3 regions of the Pseudomonas corni genome follow, and region 3 is predicted to be linked to each of the others. Evidence: predicted binding sites of a transcription regulator. Region 3 holds the regulator's gene; each other region holds the start of a gene.
The links. Region 3 encodes sigma-54, which starts transcription at its own class of promoters, with help from an activator protein. Its sites were predicted from a motif close to ANTGGCATNNANNTTGCTNT; they were not measured.
Positions count from the first base shown of each region.

Region 1: the regulator sigma-54 is predicted to act here: its motif matches at 5,379-5,398, upstream of flgB (flagellar basal body rod protein FlgB).
Region 2: the regulator sigma-54 is predicted to act here: its motif matches at 3,474-3,493, upstream of nirB (nitrite reductase large subunit NirB).

Region 1 is NZ_JBSKHW010000011.1:62,639-70,135, forward strand. Features, by position in the region: gene ACWKV9_RS17500 (flagellar brake protein) at 1-663, opposite strand, end outside; gene ACWKV9_RS17505 (flagella synthesis protein FlgN) at 746-1,213, opposite strand; gene flgM (flagellar biosynthesis anti-sigma factor FlgM) at 1,256-1,570, opposite strand; gene flgA (flagellar basal body P-ring formation chaperone FlgA) at 1,730-2,491, opposite strand; gene ACWKV9_RS17520 (chemotaxis protein CheV) at 2,568-3,500, shown strand; gene cheR (protein-glutamate O-methyltransferase CheR) at 3,550-4,377, shown strand; gene flgB (flagellar basal body rod protein FlgB) at 5,443-5,850, shown strand; gene flgC (flagellar basal body rod protein FlgC) at 5,854-6,297, shown strand; gene ACWKV9_RS17540 (flagellar hook assembly protein FlgD) at 6,313-7,011, shown strand; gene flgE (flagellar hook protein FlgE) at 7,042-7,497, shown strand, end outside.
Region 2 is NZ_JBSKHW010000017.1:37,418-44,914, forward strand. Features, by position in the region: gene nirD (nitrite reductase small subunit NirD) at 323-700, opposite strand; gene nirB (nitrite reductase large subunit NirB) at 697-3,258, opposite strand; gene ACWKV9_RS22885 (hypothetical protein) at 3,703-3,852, opposite strand; gene ACWKV9_RS22890 (bifunctional nitrate reductase/sulfite reductase flavoprotein subunit alpha) at 4,059-7,497, shown strand, end outside.
Region 3 is NZ_JBSKHW010000001.1:115,289-122,785, forward strand. Features, by position in the region: gene ACWKV9_RS00430 (superoxide dismutase) at 1-583, shown strand, start outside; gene ACWKV9_RS00435 (ZIP family metal transporter) at 630-1,517, shown strand; gene ACWKV9_RS00440 (zinc ribbon domain-containing protein YjdM) at 1,697-2,074, shown strand; gene ACWKV9_RS00445 (HPr family phosphocarrier protein) at 2,172-2,444, opposite strand; gene rapZ (RNase adapter RapZ) at 2,461-3,318, opposite strand; gene ptsN (PTS IIA-like nitrogen regulatory protein PtsN) at 3,320-3,784, opposite strand; gene hpf (ribosome hibernation-promoting factor, HPF/YfiA family) at 3,797-4,105, opposite strand; gene ACWKV9_RS00465 (RNA polymerase factor sigma-54) at 4,184-5,677, opposite strand; gene lptB (LPS export ABC transporter ATP-binding protein) at 5,871-6,596, opposite strand; gene lptA (lipopolysaccharide transport periplasmic protein LptA) at 6,597-7,139, opposite strand; gene lptC (LPS export ABC transporter periplasmic protein LptC) at 7,126-7,497, opposite strand, start outside.

The DNA.
Region 1 (7,497 bases), on a different contig from region 3:
CAGTCCACTCATGTTGTGGAAGCGCACGCCGGCGAATGTAGTGTTGATGCGCTCTTCGAAATGCAGATGACGCAGTTCCACAGGTGCAGTCATGTTGCCGAAGGGCAGGGCGGCGATGAACCGCTCGTACACCTGGCCCAACTGCATGCGCTCGGACACATCGCCCTCAAAACGCAACTTGCAACCGGTGGCGGAGATGTCCAGCAGCTTGCCCCGCAGCGGCGACTTGAGTTTATCGCCACCGATCTCGATGTTTACCAAAGACGCCAACTTCAAGGCGGCGCGAAAGGCATTGCGGCGCTGGTGGTACACCACCTCATCAGGCAGCGGGCCGCGATAGCAACGCGGATCGTCGATGGTGGTCAACTGGGCTTTGCATTCCCAGGCGATGCGTACGCCCTCGTGAAAGCCCTCGACTTTGAACGGCTCCCCAGCAGCCAGAAAGCGTTCGCCGTCCCGTGGGATCATTTCATCGAAAGTCACGGAGTTTGCATCCCGGTCAATGCCGGTGATGTAGCTCTGGAAACGCTGGCTGCGCTCATGAAAGGTGATGATCAAAGGATCATGGCTTTCCAGCAGCAGTCGCAGGGTGGCGGCAATTTCCAAAGGCGTTGCAAGTACCTTTGGGGGCTGCGGAACATCTTCCGCGCTTGAGGCATTCACGGGTAATCCATCTCCAGGCAAAATACGACAGCGTGAGGCGTGCAGCATTTTGCCAGCATGTTTCACGCCTTGATACAGGAACTTACACCTGGCTAAGCGGACGTGGCCGTGCTTTTCCGGAAGTCGATCCGCGGCTGTCATACAGCGTCGGCGTATCGCCGCCGTTCAGGATGGACAACTGGTGACGGGTCTTGATTTGTTGCAGCTGGATCAGCGTGCCGTTTTCTTCGTTGGCCGCCTTGCACTCAGTCATCAGGGCGTTCAACTCATCGCCTGCCTGGAGCAGCTCTGCGCCGACTGACGAATGTTTCGCCACTTCTTCCAATCCACTGCGATTAGTCGGCAACCCCAGGCTTGCCAAGAGCTGACTGCGGCGTCGTCCATGCTGGTCCAGAACGATCACCAGCGCCTGTTTCTGCGCCAGGATGTGTTCCATCTCGGCCATGTCGCGGCCATGCAGTGCAATCGACTCGGCCTTGAGCAATTGAAGAAGTTGCTGGGCCGGTGCGATATCGTCGGTGATCAGTTGCAGCAAAGTAGTGTCTTGCATCGCATGCTCTGGGATTTAAGCGTCCAGAAGCCCGGCGCGGGCTTAGCGCTGGGCTTCGAAATTAAGCAGCTTGCTGGCAACGCGGTTGCTGTCGACCTGGTAGCTGCCGTCTGCGATCGCCGCTTTCAACTCAGCCACACGGGCGGAATTGACGGTTGGCTGATCGCGCAGCGAATCAGTGATCTTCTGCAACTGTTGAGCTTCACTGCTCAGATGAACTGCCTCACCACTACTCACACTTTCAGAAGTGCTTACCGGTGCCGCAGCTTCGGTTTTGCCAGCTTCTTTGGTGGTGGCAGTCCGAGTTGTACTGCCGACGGTAGTGGAGCTATTTAAACGATTGAAGTCGATGACCATGATGGAAAACCTCTGGGTTCTTGGACGCTTGCCTTTGGTTTCGGCCAAACCCGGAATAACTTTAGGGCCCGTGCGAAAACAGTCTCAAATGGACGTCGCACAGCGCGCATCGGTTCCCAGTCTAGAAAAAGCGCAGGCACAGCGCCAGAGGTCATCGCATTACATAGGCACCTCCACTTGTCCCGGAGCGATCACGTTGGCCTTTATCACGCGTTGGGAATTGAGGTTTTTCACCCGTATTTGCTCGTTGAAACCGCCGTCTGACAGTGCTTCACCTGGCATCCGCACGCTCATGGAGCCGCTGCGTGCGCTGATCACGACCTGATCGCCCTTGCGGACCATTTCGGGCTGTTGCAGATGCACCGGCGTCAGAATCTGATCGATTACCGTTGGTCGGACGAGTTTTTGCCCTACCGCCTGGTCAAGAGAATCCAGAAATCCTTGCCCCAGCACGCCTACGTCTCGTTCGCGCAGGGCAACGTCGCCCTCGGACACGATGGCATCACGCTTCATGGGGCGCACGACCGTCACCACTTCGCGAAACAGATGTACCTGCGCAGGCACAAACACCGTCCACGGAGAGCTGCCTTCACAGCGCACTTTTACGGTCACGCGACCGACAGGACGGGGTGAGTTTTCCAGCGATGCCGTCAAATCCCTGTCGCAATGTGGCATACGCAGACGCGGGTCCAGCTGCTTGACTTCGATCTCATAGCGTCCGGCGGTCTGGCTGGTAGCGAGGTAGTCTTCAACGGTGAATTCAAGAAAGCCCTGGGTGACGCCGATAAGGGTTTCAGGCAACGTCACGTTGTCGGCGCGACTCAGGCCCGCAGTGCTCAACACGCACAACGCTCCCGTCGCGCAGAGTAAGCTGCGGGTTGCGGATGTCAGGCGTCGAAATACTGTCGTTTGTCTGTTCATGACAAGATAAATAGCAAGGCCCGTGCCGCTTGCCGACAGGGGATGGGTCATTGGTCGTTTTGGGAAGGAGTTGGGCATGGCTGGTGTTATGGATTCAGTGAACCAGCGCACTCAACTGGTAGGGCAGAACCGCCTTGAACTGTTGCTGTTCCGTCTGAACGGCAAGCAGTTATATGGGATCAACGTGTTCAAGGTAAAAGAGGTGCTTCAGTGCCCAAAACTTACCCACTTGCCTAGATCCAGTCCGATCGTGCGTGGCATTGCCAATATTCGTGGTGGGACCATTCCCATTCTCGACCTGGCTTTGGCAACCGGTTCAAAAGCTTTAGACAGCATTGAAAATGCCTTCGTGATCATCACGGAGTACAACACCAAGATTCAGGGTTTTCTGGTGCATTCAGTCGAACGCATCGTCAACATGAACTGGGAAGACATTCATCCACCACCCAAGGGAACGGGGCGCGATCACTACCTGACGGCAGTGACGCGCATTGATAACGAGTTAGTGGAAATCATCGACGTCGAGAAGATTCTGGCCGAAGTTGCGCCGGTTTCCGAAAACATCTCGGCGGGTGTCATTGATGCCGAAACCCAGCACAAGGCGCTTTCGCTGCGGGTGCTGACCGTGGACGACTCCTCGGTGGCGCGCAAACAGGTCACGCGTTGTCTGCAAACCGTCGGCGTGGAAGTCACAGCGTTGAATGACGGTCGTCAGGCACTTGAGTTCCTGCGCAAACTGGTGGATGAGGGCAAGAAGCCGGAAGAGGAATTCCTGATGATGATTTCCGACATTGAAATGCCGGAAATGGACGGCTATACCCTGACTGCAGAGATCCGCAACGATCCGCGCATGCAAAAGCTGCACATCGTCCTGCATACCTCGTTGTCGGGTGTCTTCAACCAGGCGATGGTCAAGAAAGTAGGCGCTGACGATTTCCTGGCCAAGTTCCGGCCGGATGATCTGGCGGCTCGCGTGGTAGATCGTATCAAGGCAGCAGACATCAGCTAAACAAACCAGGGGCGTCGTCCCTGGTCGTTCACGAAATTTGAGAGGCGGCATGTCTACAGGTAATTTGGATTTTGAACAGTTCCGGGTCTTCCTGGAAAAAGCCTGTGGCATTTTGCTGGGTGAAAATAAGCAATATCTGGTTTCCAGCCGCCTCAACAAGCTGATGGAGCAGCAGGGCTTCAAGTCGTTGGGTGAGTTGATTGCGCGTATCCAGTCCCAGCCGCGCAGCGGTTTGCGCGAGCAGGTGGTGGACGCCATGACCACCAACGAAACCTTGTGGTTTCGCGATACCTACCCCTTTGAAGTGCTCAAGAACAAGGTCTTGCCCGAACAACTAAAAGCCAGCCCGGGCCTGCGTCCGCGTATCTGGTCGGCGGCCTGTTCGTCGGGGCAGGAACCGTTTTCGCTGTCGATGTCGATCGATGAGTTCGAGCGCAGTAACCCTGGTCAGCTCAAGGGCGGCGCGCAGATCATCGCCACCGATCTGTCGGGCAGCATGCTCAATACCTGCAAGACCGGTGAGTACGACAGTCTGGCGATTGGCCGAGGTTTGTCGCCGGAGCGGTTGCAGCGGTACTTCGATCAGAAGACGCCGGGTCGCTGGACGATCAAGACGCCGATCAAAAGCCGGGTGGAGTTTCGCTCGTTTAATCTGCTGGACAGTTATGCGGTGATGGGCAAGTTCGATATCGTGTTTTGTCGCAACGTGTTGATCTATTTTTCGGCCGAGGTGAAGAAGGACATTCTGCTGCGGATTCACAGTACGTTGAAGCCGGGGGGGTATCTGTTTTTGGGTGCTTCGGAGGCGTTGAACGGTTTGCCGGATCACTATCAGATGGTGCAGTGCAGTCCGGGGATTATTTATCAGGCCAAGTGATGGTCTGGTATTGGGATTGAAAAGAAGACCTCGCTTTGGCGAGGTTTTTTTATGGATGGATTCACGCGGTGCCTGTAGGAGCCATCGGAGGTTACGACAGTTGCGATGCGGTGGGTCTGACATGCTTCGGATTGGGATCGTGTGAATATCCGTTATCGGAGGTGAGGCTTACACCGGTTCCGCCCTTACGGCGGGTCACTTTCGAAAAGCCGGAAGCCGGCCCAGGCGAAAGTAACCAAAGCGCTCTTGCTCCCGGTTTGGCCCGACTTCGTCGGGTTCCCTCACTCCGGCGACGCTCCGTGGGCACGCCGCCATCGGCCATCCATGGCCGGGGGCGGCTAGCGCGGCATCCATGCCGCGCTGCCCACTGCGCGTCGCCTGCGTTCGGCCTGCACCCAAGTCGCGTTTTGCGGTGTCTGGACTGGCGTGGATGAAGATCAAAAGCGAAGCGAAGCGCGCCTCGCGCTTGTCGCCCTTCGTTTTTCGTTTTTTTCTTCTGTCGTGCCGAGATTTTGTGAGCGCCACAAAGTGCGACTTTGGAAGGCCGAGCGCAGGCGTTGCGTAGGGGACAGCGCGGCATGGATGCCGCGCTAGCCGCCCCCGGCCATGGATGGCCGATGGCGGCGTGTCCCCGGAGCAATGCCGGAGCGAGGGAACCCGACGAAGGAGGGCCGGACACGGGAGCGAAAGCGCTTTGGTTACTTTCGCGCTTTTCGAAAGTGACGCGCCGTAAGGGCGCAACCGATATAAGCAGCAACCGAGATAACGGATATACACACAATCTGAACCGTGTCAGCTACACCGCATCGCAGCCTCGCGTTGCTCGTCAGCTCCTACACGGGACCTTGTCACCCGCCAGACGACTATCAAGCCCGTCAAGCGGCAAAAAAACGGCACCGCGCTTGCCGCTTTCATCCCTAACAGCGGAAATCCCTTGCCGCTTTTCTGGCATCAACGCATCCCACCCACTCTGGAGGCCCCGTAATACAGGCTTTTCCCTAGATGGCACGGCGCTTGCTATGACTCAATCAAGAAAATCTGGTCAACCGGTAAAGGTTTCCCGACATGAGCATCAGCTTCGAAAACGCACTGGGCATCCACGAGAAAGCGCTGAACTTCCGCGCTCAACGTGCAGAAGTGCTGGCCAACAACATCACCAACGCCGACACGCCGAACTACAAGGCGCGTGACCTGGACTTTTCCAAGGTCCTGGCGGCGGAAAACGACAAGGCCACCAAAGGCACGTTCGCGTTGAACATGACCAACAGCCATCACATCGAAGCTGAAGGCTTGAGCACCGACGAAGGTTCGCTGCTGTATCGCACGCCGTCCCAGCCTTCGCTGGACCAGAACACTGTCGATGCTCAGGTCGAGAACGCCAATTACGCCGAGAACGCCATTGGCTTTCAGGCCAGCTTCACATTGCTCAACAGCAAGTTCAAAGGGCTGGTAGCAGCCCTTCGCGGAGAGTAAGCCATGTCGCTCGCCAGTGTTTTCAACATCGCCGGTAGCGGCATGAGTGCCCAGAACACTCGCCTCAACACCGTCGCCAGTAACATCGCCAACGCCGAAACCGTTGCCTCAAGCATGGACGAGACGTATCGCGCCCGTCACCCGGTGTTTGCCACTGTGTTTCAGGGCCAGGAAGCGGGCGGCAGCGGATCGTTGTTCGAAGACCAGGGCCAGGCCGGTTCTGGCGTACAGGTCTCGGGCATCGTAGAAGACGCCTCCAACCTTGAAGCGCGCTACGAGCCCAACCATCCGGCTGCGGACAAAAACGGTTACGTGTACTACCCGAACGTCAACGTGGTGAACGAGATGGCGGACATGATCTCGGCCAGTCGTTCGTTCCAGACCAACGCGGAAATCATGAACACCGCCAAGACAATGATGCAGAAGGTCCTGACCCTGGGTCAGTGATAAGGGACGAATTCAATGACAACAGTTGATACCACTGCCACGAGCGCCTACCTCAAGTCGCTGCAGACGCCGGGTGCCACCACAGCAGGTGATTCGGCGACGGGCGCGAGCAGCCTGGGCAAGGACTCGTTCCTGAAATTGCTGGTCACCCAGATGCAGAACCAGAACCCGCTGGATCCACAGGACAACAGCGAGTTTGTGGCCCAGTTGGCACAGTTCAGCAGCCTGGAAACCATGCAGAACCTGAGCACCTCGGTCGATGCGATCGGCGGCATGTATCAGTCGTCGCAGGCCCTGCAGGCTTCGTCGCTGGTGGGCAGTTCGGTGATTGTCGATGTCGGCTCGACCACAGTCGACACCGCCAAGGGGCTGACCGGTACTGTTATCGTGCCGGGCGCTGCGACGATGAGTTCGGTCAAGATATCCGACGCGGACGGCAACATTGTTCGCACCATCGATATGGGCGAGCAAACCAAGGCCACCAATGCCAAGTTCACCTGGGACGGCGCAGATGAAAGCGGCAACGTATTGCCGTCCGGGACTTACAGCTTCAAGGCAGACGCCACCATCGATGGCACCAGCACATCGTTGGCGACGTACCTGCCAGCCACTGTTAACAGCGTCACCATGGGCACCGCCAGCACAGGCATGACCCTGAATCTGGCTGATGGCAGCAGTATCCTCATGGACAAAGTTAAACAAATCGGAATATAGAGCCGACTCGACGGCGCAGGAGTTTGAAACATGTCTTTCAATATCGGCCTTACAGGGCTCTATGCAGCGAATAAAAGTCTCGACGTTACCGGCAACAACATTGCCAACGTCGCGACAGTTGGTTTCAAATCTTCCCGTGCGGAGTTTGCAGACCAGTATTCGAATTCGATTCGCGGCACTTCCGGTTCAAGTAATGTCGGCAGTGGCGTAACGACGGCAGCGGTTACTCAACAGTTCACCCAAGGTGCCGTCACTACCGGAACAGGTCGCGACCTGGACCTGGCTATCAACGGCAACGGTTTCTTCATGATGAGCAATAACGGCGAGAAGCTATATACGCGCGCCGGTGCTTTTCATACCGATACTACGGGCAACATTGTCGACAACAGCGGTAATAACTTGCAGGGTTACAGCCTCGACGGTACTGGCAACCTTGCCACCGGCGTGCTGACCAATCTGCGTGTAGATACGGCCGACATGGCTGCC
Region 2 (7,497 bases), on a different contig from region 3:
TCAGAACGCAAAGGCCTGGAGTCGAGTGGGAGCGGACCTGTCCGCGAAGGCTTGGCTCCAGTCGATACAGCTAGGGTGCCTGACATTCAGTCTTCGCGGACGGGTCCACTCCCAAAGGTTTACTCTCAACGGCCCCACTTCAGATACTCACTCATTGAGGTGCAGTCGGCCAACTGACCTATCTGTAGGAGCCAACTTGTTGGCGAGGCTTTTGACATGGTGCATCTGATATGACGCCTCGCGAATAAATTCGCTCCTACAGACATCAGGCTGATGACTTGTTGCATCTAACGCCTCGCGAACAAGTTCGCTCCTACAGATTTCAGGGCAAATCAATTTCCACGACATCCCCGTCCAGTCGCACCGTCCAGGTGCGCAATCGCAATGTTGCGTCTTCCAGGCAGGTGCCGTCTTCAAGCCGGTAATGCTGTTTATACAGCGGCGAGGCAATCACCAGATCTCCCGCCAGGCTGCCGATAATCCCGCGTCCGATCACGTTGACGCCCGTCACCGGATCGCGATTGTCCACGGCAAAAAGCTGCGCCGCACCGTTTGGGTCGATCACCTGAAACAACGCCACCTGAGTGTTGCCCACCAGCGCCACCACGCCGGAATTGGGCACCAGATCGTTGCGCCCGCACACCGCCCGCCATGTCTGTACGGGGGCGTTGTCGATCATTGCTGCGTTGGCCTGGTTCATTGTGCGATTTCCTCGACGGCGATCAGGTTGAGTTCATCTGCGCGGGCCGGACGACGCTGGCTGCGTTCTTTGACGAAGTGGATGTCCGGGTCAGCGCGCTTGTCGTTGACGAAGGTGCGGAAGCGCTTGAGTTTTTCGGGGTCGTGCAGGGCGTTTGCCCACTCACATTCGTAGCGGTCGACCACCAATTGCATTTGCGCTTCGAGTTCTGCCGCCAGGCCCAGGCTGTCGTCGATGACCACGGCTTTGAGGTAATCCAGCCCGCCTTCCAGGCCTTCGCGCCAGACGGAGGTGCGCTGCAATTTGTCGGCTGTGCGGATGTAGAACATCAGCACGCGGTCGATGTAGCGAATCAGGGTTTCGTCGTCCAGATCGGTGGCGAACAGTTCGGCGTGGCGCGGACGCATGCCGCCGTTGCCGCACACATAGAGATTCCAGCCGTTCTCGGTGGCGATCACGCCGATGTCTTTGCTCTGAGCTTCGGCGCATTCGCGGGTGCAACCGGAGACCGCGAATTTGAGTTTGTGCGGCGAGCGCAGGCCCTTGTAACGGTCCTCGATGCTCAGCGCCATTTGCACGCTGTCTTGCACGCCGTAACGGCACCAGGTGCTGCCGACACAGGATTTCACCGTGCGCGTCGATTTGCCATACGCGTGACCGGTCTCGAACCCGGCCGCAATCAGCTCGCTCCAGATGTCCGGCAGTTCATGCAACTGTGCGCCGAACAGATCGATGCGCTGGCCGCCGGTGATCTTGGTGTACAGGTCGTACTTCTTCGCAACCGCGCCAATGGCGATCAGGCCGTCGGGGGTGATTTCCCCGGCAGGAATACGCGGCACCACTGAATAGGTGCCGTTCTTCTGCATGTTGGCCATGAACGTGTCGTTGGTGTCCTGCAATGGCACCAGCTTTGAGTCCATGATTGGCCGGTTCCAGCACGAGGCGAGGATCGAGCCAATCGCCGGTTTGCAGATGTCACAGCCGACGTGGCCTTTGCCGTGACGGGCGAGCATGTCGTCGAAGGTTTCGATGCCTTCCACGCGCACCATCGCGTACAGCTCTTGGCGGGTGAAGGCGAAGTGCTCGCACAAACTCTTATCGACCGCCACGCCGCGGGCGATCAGCTCATGCTCGAAGACCTGCTTGAGCAGCCCCGCGCAACCGCCGCAGCCGGTGCAGGCTTTGGTCTGTGCTTTCAGCCCGCCAAGGTCGGTGCAGCCGCCATCAATGGCCGAACAAATCGCTCCTTTGCTGACGTTGTGGCACGAGCAAATCGTTGCAGTGTCAGGCAAGGCGTCAGCGCCCAGAGTCGGCGCACCTTCGCTCTGGGGCATGATCAGGCTCGACGGATCGGCGGGCAGCTTGATGCCGTTTTGCGCGTATTGCAGCAGGGTGTCGTAGTAGCTGTTGTCGCCGACCAAAACGGCGCCGAGCACCTGTTTGCCGTCGGCCGACACCACCAGTCGGCGGTAGCTGCCGTTGGCTTCGTCGATGAAGCGGTAACTGCGCGCACCGGTCAGTGCGCCATGGGCATCGCCGATGGAGCCGACATCAACGCCCAGCAGTTTGAGTTTGGTCGACATGTCGGCGCCGAAGAACGGCTCGGCGTCCAGATCGCACAATTGCGCCGCGACGTTACGCGCCATCTGATAGCCCGGGGCAACCAGGCCGAAGACGCTACCGTTCCAGGCCGCGCATTCGCCTATCGCGAAGATGTCGGCGTCGCTGGTGCGGCAATGCTCGTCAATCGCGATGCCGCCCCGTGGGCCCAGTTCCAGTTCGCATTGGCGGGCGAGGGCGTCTTGCGGGCGAATGCCGGCGGAGAACACCACCAGGTCGGTTTCGAGAAATTCGTCACCGGCAAAATTCATCCGGTAGCGGTATTCCTCGCCCGGGGTGATCGACTGGGTTGCGCGGGATAAATGCACGCCGACGCCCAACGCTTCGATCCGCGCCTTCAACGCCGCGCCGCCGAAATCATCCAGTTGCACTGGCATCAGCCGCGGGGCGAACTCCACTACGTGCGCCTCCAGCCCCAAAGACTTCAGCGCGTTAGCCGCTTCCAGTCCGAGCAGGCCGCCGCCGACTACCACGCCACGTTGGGCGTTTTTGGCTGCGGCGCGAATGGTGTCCAGATCGTCCAGGGTTCGATAGACCAGACGCGAATCTCCGGCCGCGCCTTCGATCGGTGGCACGAAGGGATAAGAACCAGTCGCCAGCACCAGCTTATCGAACGGGAAACAGCCGTTGGCGGTGATGACTTCACGCCGAACCCGGTCAATTTCCAGCACCGGCACGCCCAGATGCAGCGTCAGCCCGCTCTGTTGATACAGCTCGGCATCGCACATGGCCAGGGACTCGGCGTCCCGACCGCCGAAGTATTCAGACAGATGCACGCGGTCGTAAGCGCGCTGGCGCTCTTCGCCGAACACATGAATGCGATAGCGATCCAACGCGCCGTCGGCGATCAATTGCGCGACGCACTGGTGGCCGACCATGCCGTTACCGATGACGATCAGAGTGGGCACATCTTCAAGAGGGGCGACTGTGGTGTTCATAGCAAGTCCCGGCCAAAGCCAATTCAGGTTTTCTGGAAGCAAAAAAAAGGCGCCCGGAACCTTTCGGTTCCAGGCGCCTTTGCCTGTTCTTTGTTGGTTGCTACCCGACCACAGTGTGGGTGCAACCTGCTTAGCCCGATGCCTGCAAGGGCTGGCGATCGTCATTGACCGTCAGGGCCGCCAACCGCGCATTCAGGCTGGACTTGATTGGGATCAAAGCAAGGGCTGTGCCAGTGGGTGGTTGGGTGCCTGGTGCGGGAGTGGCGTCGGGTATTTCTGCCCGGTAAATGCAGGCTCAGAGGCGGGTGGGCACGCACGAAACAACGCTGATTTGCAAATGAACAAACAGCTCACGACCCGATAAGAAAGGCGCGAAAAAAGTGCGTGAATGGTCAGGTGCGCTTCATTGTGATGCCAAACGTTCAGTTATCGAACCTCGAAATGTCACGGGTACATTTTTGCTTCTGCCGCAGGCGTAGGAGCGTGGCTTGTCCCGCGATGGGCGAAGAATTCGCCCCGACTCCAGCCATCGAGATCTTCCTGATACACCGCGTTTAACAGGTTACTGCCGGTTCCCGGCAGATCGCGGGACAAGCCACGCTCCTACGAGCTCCGCCCCGAATCAAGGGCGGCGATATCAGCGATAGACAGCTTTCAGCCGCCCCTCTGGCCCATCCCTTGCAATGACCCAACCATAGGTGATCAACGCCGATCGCCATCTTCACGACAAAGGCGCCGTGTGCTCCCCGTTTCAGACGGAGGGGACAGGGCGTCTTTTTTTTTGGTTTCGGGAAATGGATATGGCGAGTCGAAGCGTTTCAAGCGTGTGTCCTTATTGCGGTGTCGGCTGCGGGATCGTCATGCAGGTCGAAAATAACCGGGTCATCAAAGTGACCGGCGACAAGACGCATCCGACCAACTACGGGCGTCTGTGTACCAAGGGCAGCACCTGCGCCCAGCCGCTGACAGAGTCCGGACGCATGGACTCGGCCTACCTGCGCGATGTGCGCAACCAAGAGCCGGTGCGCGCCGACATCGACTTCGCCATCAGCGAAACCGCCCGCCGCTTGCGTGCAATCATCGACACCCACGGCCCTGATGCGCTGGCCTTTTATGTGTCCGGCCAAATGTCACTGGAAGCGCAGTATCTGGCCAGCAAGCTCGCGAAGGGGTTTGTGCGCACCGCCCACATCGAATCCAACTCGCGGCTGTGCATGGCCAGCGCCGGCAGCGGCTACAAATTGTCGCTGGGGGCAGACGGCCCGCCAGGCTCCTACGAAGATTTCGACAAGGCCGATGTGTTCTTCGTCATCGGCGCGAACATGGCCGACTGTCATCCGATTCTGTTCCTGCGGATGATGGATCGGGTCAAGGCCGGCGCGCAGTTGATCGTCGTCGACCCACGGCGCAACACCACGGCCGACAAGGCCAGTCTGTTCATGCAGATCAAGCCTGGCACCGATCTGGCGCTGCTCAACGGCCTGCTTTATTTACTGATGGAAAACGGCCACACCGATCCTGCGTTCATCGCCTCGTTTACCGAAGGCTGGGAGGTGATGCCAGGGTTTCTGGCGGATTACACGCCGGACAAGGTTGCGCACATTACCGGCATTCCTGAGCAGGACATTCGCCAGGCCGCGTTGATGATTGGCCAGGCCCGTGACTGGATGAGCTGCTGGACCATGGGCCTGAACCAGAGCACCCACGGCACCTGGAACACCAACGCGCTGTGCAATCTGCATTTGGCAACCGGGGCCATTTGCCGCCCCGGCAGCGGACCGTTCTCACTCACTGGCCAGCCTAATGCAATGGGCGGCAGGGAAATGGGCTACATGGGCCCAGGACTTCCCGGACAGCGTTCTGCGCTGGTGGCAGAAGATCGGCAGTTTATAGAAGACATGTGGGGCATCCCGGGCGGCACCTTGCGCACCGAATCCGGCAGCGGCACGGTGGCGATGTTCGAACAGATGCGCGACGGAGACATCAAAGCCTGCTGGATTATCTGCACCAATCCGGTGGCATCGGTGCCCAATCGCCAGACCGTGATCGAAGGCCTGCGCGCGGCAGAACTGGTCATCACCCAGGACGCCTTTCTCGACACCGAAACCAACCGCTACGCCGACATCCTCCTGCCCGGCGCGCTGTGGGCCGAGGCCGATGGGGTGATGATCAACTCCGAACGCAACCTGACGCTCACGCAAAAAGCCGTGGACGCACCCGGTGACAGCCTGCCGGACTGGCAGATCATCGCGCGGGTGGCCTGTGAAATGGGTTATGCCGAGGCATTCAATTACGCATCGGCAGCCGAGGTGTTCGAGGAGATCAAGCGCGCCTGGAACCCCAAGACCGGCTACGACATTCGCGGCGCGAGCCATGCGCGGCTTCGCCGGACGCCCCTGCAATGGCCTGTCGCGGCTGAAGACGCAAGGGACCGCAATCCGATTCGCTACTTAAATGACGGTATCAGCCAGACGTTGACTGCCGAGCTTGATGGCAGCCGTCCCGCTGTGGTGTTCCCGACGGCCAGCGGCAAAGCGGTGTTCCTGCCGCGTCCGCACATGCCGCCAGCGGAAATGCCCAGTGAAGACTTTCCCTTCGTGCTCAACACCGGACGCCTACAGCACCAATGGCATACGCTGACGAAAACCGGGAAAGTGCCGACGCTGAACAAGCTCAACCCCAACCCGTTCATCGAGCTGCACCCCGAAGACGCCGCGCTGTTCGGCATCAAGGACAAGGACGCCGTTGAAGTGCGCTCGGTGCGTGGCCGTGCGGTGCTGCCTGCGGTGGTCACGGATCGGGTGCGCCCTGGCAACTGCTTTGCTCCGTTTCACTGGAACGATGTGTTTGGTGAGAATCTGGCGATCAACGCTGTCACCAGCGACGCGGTGGACCCGATCTCGTTTCAGCCCGAGTTCAAGTTCTGCGCCGTAGCGTTGCAGCGGGTCGATTTGATCGCTCATCGTTTTTTTGAGACCGCACCGGCTGCCGAAGTCGCTTGCGAGCCACATGACAAACCGGCACTGACCTTGCTCTGGGCCTCGCAAACCGGCAACGCTGAGTCTCTGGCCGAACGGTTCGGCGGCCGTTTGCGTAGCGCTGGCATCGCCATCGACGTGCGCGCGATGGACAGCTTTCCGGCATCGAAACTGGCCGAAATCGACAATCTGGCGCTGATCAGCAGCACCTTCGGCGACGGCGAATCCCCCGACAACGGTCAGGGATTCTGGCAATCGCTGAGCCAACACGATGCCCGGCTCGAACGCCTGCGCTACGCGGTACTGGCGCTGGGCGATCCGAGTTATGACAGCTTTTGTCAGCACGGCAAAAATCTAGATCAGCGCCTGGAAAGCCTCGGCGCCTTGGCTCTGCTGCCTCGCGTCGATTGCGATCCGGAATTCGATGTGCCAGCCGATGCCTGGTTCAAGGCGCTGCAAAAGGCGCTGTCCCTTGAGGTGCCTGAGTTGCCTGCGGCTGAAAGCGCCTCGGTGGTGACGCTGCACACCCGTTCGCTTCCTTTGTCATCCGGCCTGTCGATCAATCGGCGCCTTAACGCTGCGGGCGCGCAGAAGGACACTCGCCAGTTTGCGCTGGCGCTGGGTGATTCGGGCTTTCACTACGAGGCGGGCGATGCCCTCGGCGTTTGGCCGCGCAACTGTCCGGAACTGGTCAACGAATTGCTCGACCTGACGGGCCTTGATGCCGAGCGCCCGGTGACGATTGAAAAGTACGGCGATGTACCCCTGCGCGAGGCATTGGCCGGGCATTTCGAGATCGCCAAACCGCACTTCGATACGTTGCAGTTCATTGCCGAACGCAGTCGCAACCCCGAGCTGAAAGTGCTGCTGGGCGATGCTTATAAAAGTGAGCTGAAAGACTGGTTGTGGGGGCGGCAATTGGCGGACGTGCTTCAGGCATTTCCAATGCGGTGCAGTGCGGAAGAACTGCTGGGTTCGCTCAAACCCTTGCAGCCGCGTTCGTACTCCATCGCTTCGAGTTCCAAGGCGCATCCTGATGAGGTGCATTTGACGGTTTCTGCGGTGCGTTATGGCAAGCGCAAAGGCGTGTCGTCGACGTTTCTTGCTGACCGCGCGGAGCAGTGCGAGGTGCCGATTTTCCTCCAGCCGTCCAAACACTTTCGAGTGCCGGGCGATGGCGACGTGCCGATGATCATGATCGGCCCGGGTACTGGCGTGGCGCCGTTTCGCGGGTTTTTGCAAGAGCGCAGAGCGCGGGGCG
Region 3 (7,497 bases):
TGCCTACGACGCCCTGGAACCGCACATCGACGCGCAAACCATGGAAATCCACTACAGCAAGCACCACCAGACGTACATCAATAACCTCAACGCCGCCGTTGAGGGCACCGAATACGCCGAGTGGCCCATTGAAAAACTGGTTGCCGGGTTCGCGCAACTTCCAGAAAAGATCCGTCCGGCAGTGATCAATCAAGGTGGCGGCCATGCCAACCACTCACTGTTCTGGGAAGTGATGAGCCCACAGGGTGGTGGTCTGCCAACCGACGCTTTGGCCAAGGCGATTGACGATCAATTGGGCGGTTTTGATGCGTTCAAAGACGCGTTCACCAAAGCAGCGCTGACCCGTTTCGGCAGCGGCTGGGCCTGGCTGAGCGTCACCCCCGATAAGAAACTGATCGTTGAGAGCAGCGGCAACCAAGACAGCCCGTTGATGAGTGGCAATACACCGATCCTGGGTCTGGACGTCTGGGAGCATGCTTATTACTTGCGCTATCAAAACCGTCGCCCGGAATACATCAGCGCGTTCTACAACGTCGTCAATTGGGCCGAAGTGGCACGTCGGTACCAGGCGGCCCTTGCGTGACATACGATCATCAAGCCATCGAAAACAATAAGCAGTAAGGCGGTTTATGCGTTCGGAAATACTTACGATCAGCAGTGGGCGGTTGCTTCGGCTGGCCTTGGGTTCTTTGCTGGTACTGGCCGGCACGGGGTTGCTGATCACTCAAGGATTGTCGTGGTTGATCCTTGAGCCACGCATGCTGAGGGCGCTTGAGGGCGGTGCGATTTGCGCATTGGGCACAGCGCTTGGCGCGGTGCCTGTGTTGGTGATTCGCGGTATGCCGGTGGCGGTGTCGGACGGGTTACTCGGCTTTGGTGCCGGAATCATGCTTGCCGCAACGGCGTTCTCGCTGATCGTACCCGGACTCAGCGCCGCCGAAGGCCTGGGGTTTACGCCGTGGGGGGCGGGCGGACTGATCAGTTTCGGGATTTTGCTAGGCGCGGTCGGACTGTTTGTTGTGGACACGTTGGTGTCTCGGGATTCAAGCCTGCCGCCATTGCTTGATCATCCCGTAATCCCGTCGAACATCTGGCTGTTCGTCATCGCGATCATCGCTCACAACATCCCCGAGGGCATGGCCGTCGGGGTGTCTGCGGGTGGCGGTCTGGCGCACGCCGACAGTCTGGCCATGGGCATCGCCATTCAGGACGTGCCCGAAGGCTTGGTGATTGCGCTGGTATTGGCGGGTGCCGGGATGTCGCGCTTCAAGGCGTTTTTGATTGGTGCTGCATCTGGCTTGGTCGAGCCGTTATTTGCAGTGCTCTGCGCATGGCTGGTGGCGATTGCCGAACTGTTGCTTCCCGTCGGACTGGCACTCGCTGCTGGCGCGATGTTGCTCGTAGTGACTCACGAAATCATCCCCGAGTCCCGACGCAATGGTCATCATCGAATCGCAAGCCTTGGGCTTGTCTCCGGATTTTGCGTGATGATGGTGATGGATACGGCGTTGGGTTAGCTGACCTGTCTTGTAGGAGCGCGCTTGCCCGCGATCGCGGTGTCCCAGACACATAGTTGGCAATGAAGATATGCTTTCGCGGGCAAGCGCGCTCCTACAGGATTTGCGTTCGGTCAATGCCCGATGCGGCATTTAGATACGAATTACCATCGGCGCCACCCTTGTCGATAAAAACCCTTATAATCCTGCGCCTATTATCTGCTGATGCGAGAATCGTCGTGAGCTTACCGCCGTGCCCCAAATGCAATTCCGAATACACCTACGAAGATGGCACCCAATTCGTCTGCCCGGAATGCGCTCACGAGTGGACTGCTGAAAGCGCCGCCGAGACGTCGGACGATGCCAAAGTCATCAAGGATTCGGTGGGCAACACGCTGCAGGATGGCGACACCGTCACCGTGATCAAAGACCTTAAAGTCAAAGGCTCGTCGCTGGTTGTGAAGGTCGGCACCAAGGTGAAGAACATTCGCCTGGTGGATGGCGATCACGACATTGACTGCAAGATTGACGGCATCGGCGCGATGAAGCTCAAGTCGGAATTCGTGAAAAAGGGCTGATTGATTGCCCCCAAGCGTTGTACGAAAAAGCCCCGGCTCTTGCGAGTCGGGGCTTTTTTCTGGGGGCGATCAGTACGCTAGCGAAACCGAAGTGACCTTACTCGCCCTCATCGAACTTGTTGTTGATCAACTCGACCAACGCATCAAGCGCTGCTTGGTCGTCTTCACCCTCGGTACTTAGCTCAAGCTGCGTTCCTTTGCCCGCCGCCAGCATCATGACCGCCATGATGCTTTTGCCGTCAATCATGCTGTCAGGGGCGCGGCCCACGCGGATCTGGCAGGAATACTTACCCGCTACGCCGACGAATTTAGCGGCAGCGCGGGCGTGCAAGCCTAACTTGTTGATGATGGTGATCTGGAGAGCGGGCATCGCGAAGGGGATCCTTTCAGCTTAGGTCGCGGTGGCGGACCTGAACATTCTTGAGCGATTGCTGCAGGACCTGGCCCAGTCGCTCGGTCAGGTAGACAGAACGGTGATGCCCGCCAGTGCAGCCAATGGCAATAGTGACGTAAGCGCGGTTGCTGGCCGCGAATCGCGGCAGCCACTTGTTGAGATAGGTGAAGATGTCCTGAAACATTTCTTCGACGTCCGGCTGAGCGGCGAGGTAATCGGCTACCGGTTGATCGAGCCCGGACTGTTCCCGTAGCTCGGGTTTCCAGTAGGGATTGGGCAGGCAACGCACGTCGAACACCAAATCTGCGTCCACCGGCATACCACGCTTGAAACCGAACGACTCAACCAGAAACGCCGTACCCGGCTCAGGTTTGTTCAGCAACCGCAATTTAAGAGCGTCGCGCAGTTGGTACAGATTCAGGTTAGTGGTGTCGATGGTCAGGTCGGCCAGGTCGATGATCGGCCCGAGCAGGGTTTTCTCGTCGCGTATGGCTTCGGCCAATGAGCGCGTGGCGTTGCTGAGCGGGTGACGACGACGGGTTTCAGAAAAGCGCTTGAGCAAGGTCGGCTCGTCGGCATCGAGAAACAGCACATCGCACTGGATGTGTCGCGAGCGTACCTCTTCGAGCATCCTTGGAAAGCGCGTGAGGTGGCTGGGCAGGTTACGGGCATCGATGGACACTGCAAGCAGTGGTTCGGCCAGTTCGCTGTTGATCAACGCACGTTCTGCCAGTTCAGGCAGCAGGCCTGCGGGCAGGTTGTCAACGCAGTAAAAGCCGCTATCTTCCAGCACATCGAGGGCCGTACTCTTGCCTGAGCCGGAGCGGCCGCTGACGATGATCATGCGCATGTTAGTGCCCGGTTTGCTCGTCGAGTACCACTTGATAGAGCGCTTCGCCGCTTGGGGCTGCACGAAGCCGTTCTCGCACTTCTTTGCGGTCGAGCATACTGGCAATCTGGCGCAGCAGTTCGAGGTGCGCATCGGTAGCCGCTTCCGGGACCAGCAGAACGAACAGCAAGTCTACCGGCGCGCCGTCAATGGCGTCGAAATCTACGGGATGGCTGAGGTGGAGCAGGGCGCTGATCGGGCTGATGCAGCCCTTGAGCCGGCAATGCGGAATGGCGATGCCATTGCCGAAACCGGTGGAGCCCAGTTTTTCGCGGGCTATCAGACTCTCGTAGACGGTTTGCTGGTCAAGGTCGGGCACCTGCTGCCCAATAACTTTGGCAATCGCTTCGAGTACAGCTTTTTTACTGCCGCCTGGCACGTTCACGAGGGAACGGCCAGGGGTCAGGATATTTTCAAGTCGGATCATGGGTAGGGAGTGTCAGCGAGCGGCCGCACCTTTGAGGATGCTTTGCTGCTTTTCCTTATGCTTGAGCAATTGTCTGTCGAGCTTGTCAGTGAGTAGGTCGATTGCAGCGTACATATCGTCATGCTCCGCATTGGCAACCACCTCTCCACCAGGGATATGCAGGGTGGCCTCGATCTTCTGTTTAAGCTTCTCGACGGCCATCGTCACCTGCACATTGGTAATCTTGTCAAAGTGCCCTTCGAGCTTCTTGAGTTTGAGCTCGATGTATTCACGCAGGGGCTTGGTCACTTCCAGTTGGTGTCCACTGATGTTGACTTGCATACAGCTTCTCCTTCGTTGCCAGTGCATAAAAGAGGCAGGCTTGGTTGCCTGCCACTGGAACGCTGTGGCATGTGACCTCTACATCAGTCGCTTGCGCTCGCTGGAAGGCGCTATCCCTAGAGACTCGCGGTACTTGGCGACTGTGCGACGTGCCACTTGAATGCCTTGTGCCTCCAGTAAACCAGCGATCTTACTGTCACTCAATGGCTTTTTCTGATTTTCGGCCGCAACCAGTTTTTTGATGATTGCGCGAATGGCCGTGGACGAACATTCGCCGCCTTCAGAAGTACTGACGTGGCTGGAAAAGAAGTATTTCAGCTCGTAAATACCGCGCGGCGTGTGCATGAACTTTTGCGTGGTAACCCGGGAAATCGTCGATTCGTGCATGCCGACCGCTTCAGCGATGTCGTGCAGCACCAACGGCTTCATCGCTTCATCACCGTATTCGAGGAAGCCGCGCTGATGCTCCACGATCTGCGTGGCAACCTTCATCAGCGTCTCGTTTCGGCTCTGCAGACTCTTGATGAACCAACGGGCCTCTTGCAACTGGTTGCGCATGAAGGTGTTGTCGGCGCTGGTGTCAGCCCGGCGCACGAACCCTGCGTACTGCGGATTAACACGCAGTCGCGGCACTGATTCCTGATTGAGTTCAACCAGCCAGCGTTCGTTGTGTTTGCGCACGATCACGTCAGGCACAACGTATTCGGCTTCCGTGGACTCAATCTGTGAACCAGGACGCGGGTTCAGGCTCTGCACCAGCTCGATGACCTGACGAAGATCGTCTTCCTTGATCTTCATTCGGCGCATCAGCTGGGCATAGTCGCGACTACCCAACAGATCGATGTAATCGCTGACCAGGCGCTGGGCTTCAGCCAACCACTTGGTCTTGGCAGGCAGCTGGCGTAGTTGCAGCAACAGACATTCGCTGAGGTTGCGGGCGCCGATGCCGGCGGGCTCGAACTGCTGGATACGGTGCAGAACGGCTTCGATTTCATCCAGCTCGATGTCCAGTTCCGGATCGAAAGCGTCGAGCAGTTCATCGAGCGATTCGTCCAGATAACCCTGGTTGTTGATGCAGTCAATCAACGTCACGGCGATCAGCCGGTCAGTGTCCGACATAGGCGCAAGATTGAGTTGCCACAGCAGATGGCTTTGCAGGCTCTCGCCTACCGATGTGCGCGTGGTGAAATCCCACTCGTCATCGTCGTTGCTCGGCAGGCTGCTGGCGCTGGTCTGGTAAACGTCTTCCCAGGCCGTATCGACGGGCAATTCGTTAGGAATGCGCTCGCTCCATTCGCCGTCTTCGAGGTTGTCGACGGTGGGGGCGGATTCCTGGTAGGTCGGTTCCTGTACATCAGGATTTGGCTTTTGCTCGACGCTGTCTGCCATGGGGTCGGCATTATCGAAGTCGTCGCCTTCTTCCTGGCGTTCGAGCATAGGATTGGACTCCAGCGCCTCCTGAATTTCCTGTTGGAGATCCAGAGTCGACAATTGGAGTAAGCGGATGGCCTGCTGCAGCTGCGGTGTCATCGTCAGCTGCTGGCCCATTCTCAAGACTAGCGAAGGTTTCATGGCAGGGGCTAAACACCTTATTCGTTCGCCGGCGCATATGCGCGCCATCCACTACAGGGCGCCAGGGCGCCAACTTAAGCAAATTATATGCCTGAAACCAGAGTGTTTGCCTAGAGTGCGATGACAATTAAAATTCGATCGGTGGCTGAGGTGTCTAGCTCAGTCATCTGCCAATCGAGCGTCATCGCAGCAATTACAGGCGGAACTCGTGGCCGAGGTATACCTCTTTCACCAACTGGTTCGCCAGAATAGTGTCTGAGTCGCCTTCGGCAATCAGCTGTCCATCGTTGACGATATAGGCGGTTTCGCAGATATCCAGCGTTTCGCGGACGTTGTGATCGGTGATCAGCACACCGATACCTTTGGCCTTGAGGTGGTAAATGATTTGCTTGATGTCGCCAACCGAGATCGGGTCGACACCGGCAAACGGCTCATCGAGCAGGATGAACTTGGGTGAAGTCGCCAGGGCGCGTGCGATCTCGACGCGGCGGCGCTCGCCGCCGGACAGGCTCATCCCGAGGTTGTCGCGGATGTGCGTGATGTGAAATTCCTGCAACAGGCTTTCCAGTTCTTTGCGACGAGCAGGACGATCCAGTTCTTTGCGCGTCTCCAGGATGGCCATGATGTTATCGGCAACGGACAGCTTGCGGAAAATCGAGGCTTCCTGAGGCAAATAACCGATGCCTGCGCGCGCACGGCCATGCATGGGCTGGTGGCTGACGTCTTGATCATCGATCAGGACGCGTCCCTGTTCGGCCTGAACCAGGCCGACGATCATGTAAAAACAGGTGGTCTTGCCAGCGCCGTTGGGCCCCAGCAAGCCAACGATCTGACCGCTTTCGATGGACAGGCTCACGTCACGGACGACCTGGCGACCTTTGTAGCTTTTCGCCAGGTGCTGAGCTTTCAGCGTTGCCATTTACTGGGCCTTCTGCTGGTCGGATTTCTTTTTCGGCTGGATAACCATGTCGATTCTTGGGCGCGGCGTAGTGATCTTGGTGCCATTAGCACGACCGGCGTTCACGACCTGCTTCACGGTGTCGTAGACGATTTTCTCGCCTTCGGACGTGTTGCCGTCGTTGATAACCTTCGCCTTGTCGATCAGGACAATACGATCCTGAGCCGCGAAGTACTGAATGGTCACGCCGTAGGCCTGCACGATCGGCTTGTCGACCGAGGGTTTTTGCTCGTAATACGCAAGATTGCCGACGGAGGTGAACACGTCGACTTCGCCCTGTGCGTTACGAGTGATGGTCACGGTGTTACCCGTGATCTTCATGCTGCCCTGAGTGATGATCACGTTGCCCTTGTAAGTGGCGACGCCTTGTTTGTCATCGAGCTGCGCATCATCGGACTGAATGTGGATGGGCTGATCGCGGTCTGTCGGCAAAGACCAGGCGCTCGCGCTTCCCAGTGCTGCGCCCAGGCCGAGCAATAAAGGAAGGGTTTTAACGAGCGTCATACTGTCCTCTTACGTTGGAGAGCAGGTCCATCCTGCTGTCTTTCAAATACGCTTTCATGCCGATGGCCGTCGTTACACCGCCCAAGCCGTCGATTCTAACGGCTTGCTTGGTTTCCGCATATTGCTTCTGAGGGAATACCGTCATGCGGCTGCTGGTAATGATGGTCGTACGGCTTTTTTCGTCTGTTCGGTTGATGCGCACGGAATCGATCAGTTCTACATGATCGCCGCCGGGAGACACCTCGGCTGTCTTGCTCTCGACGTGCCACGGGAAGGTGGAGCCTCGATACAGCTCCAGGTTCGGCGTGGTCAACAAAGTGACGTCGGTTGCCTTCACGTGCTCAACCTTGTCTGCGGT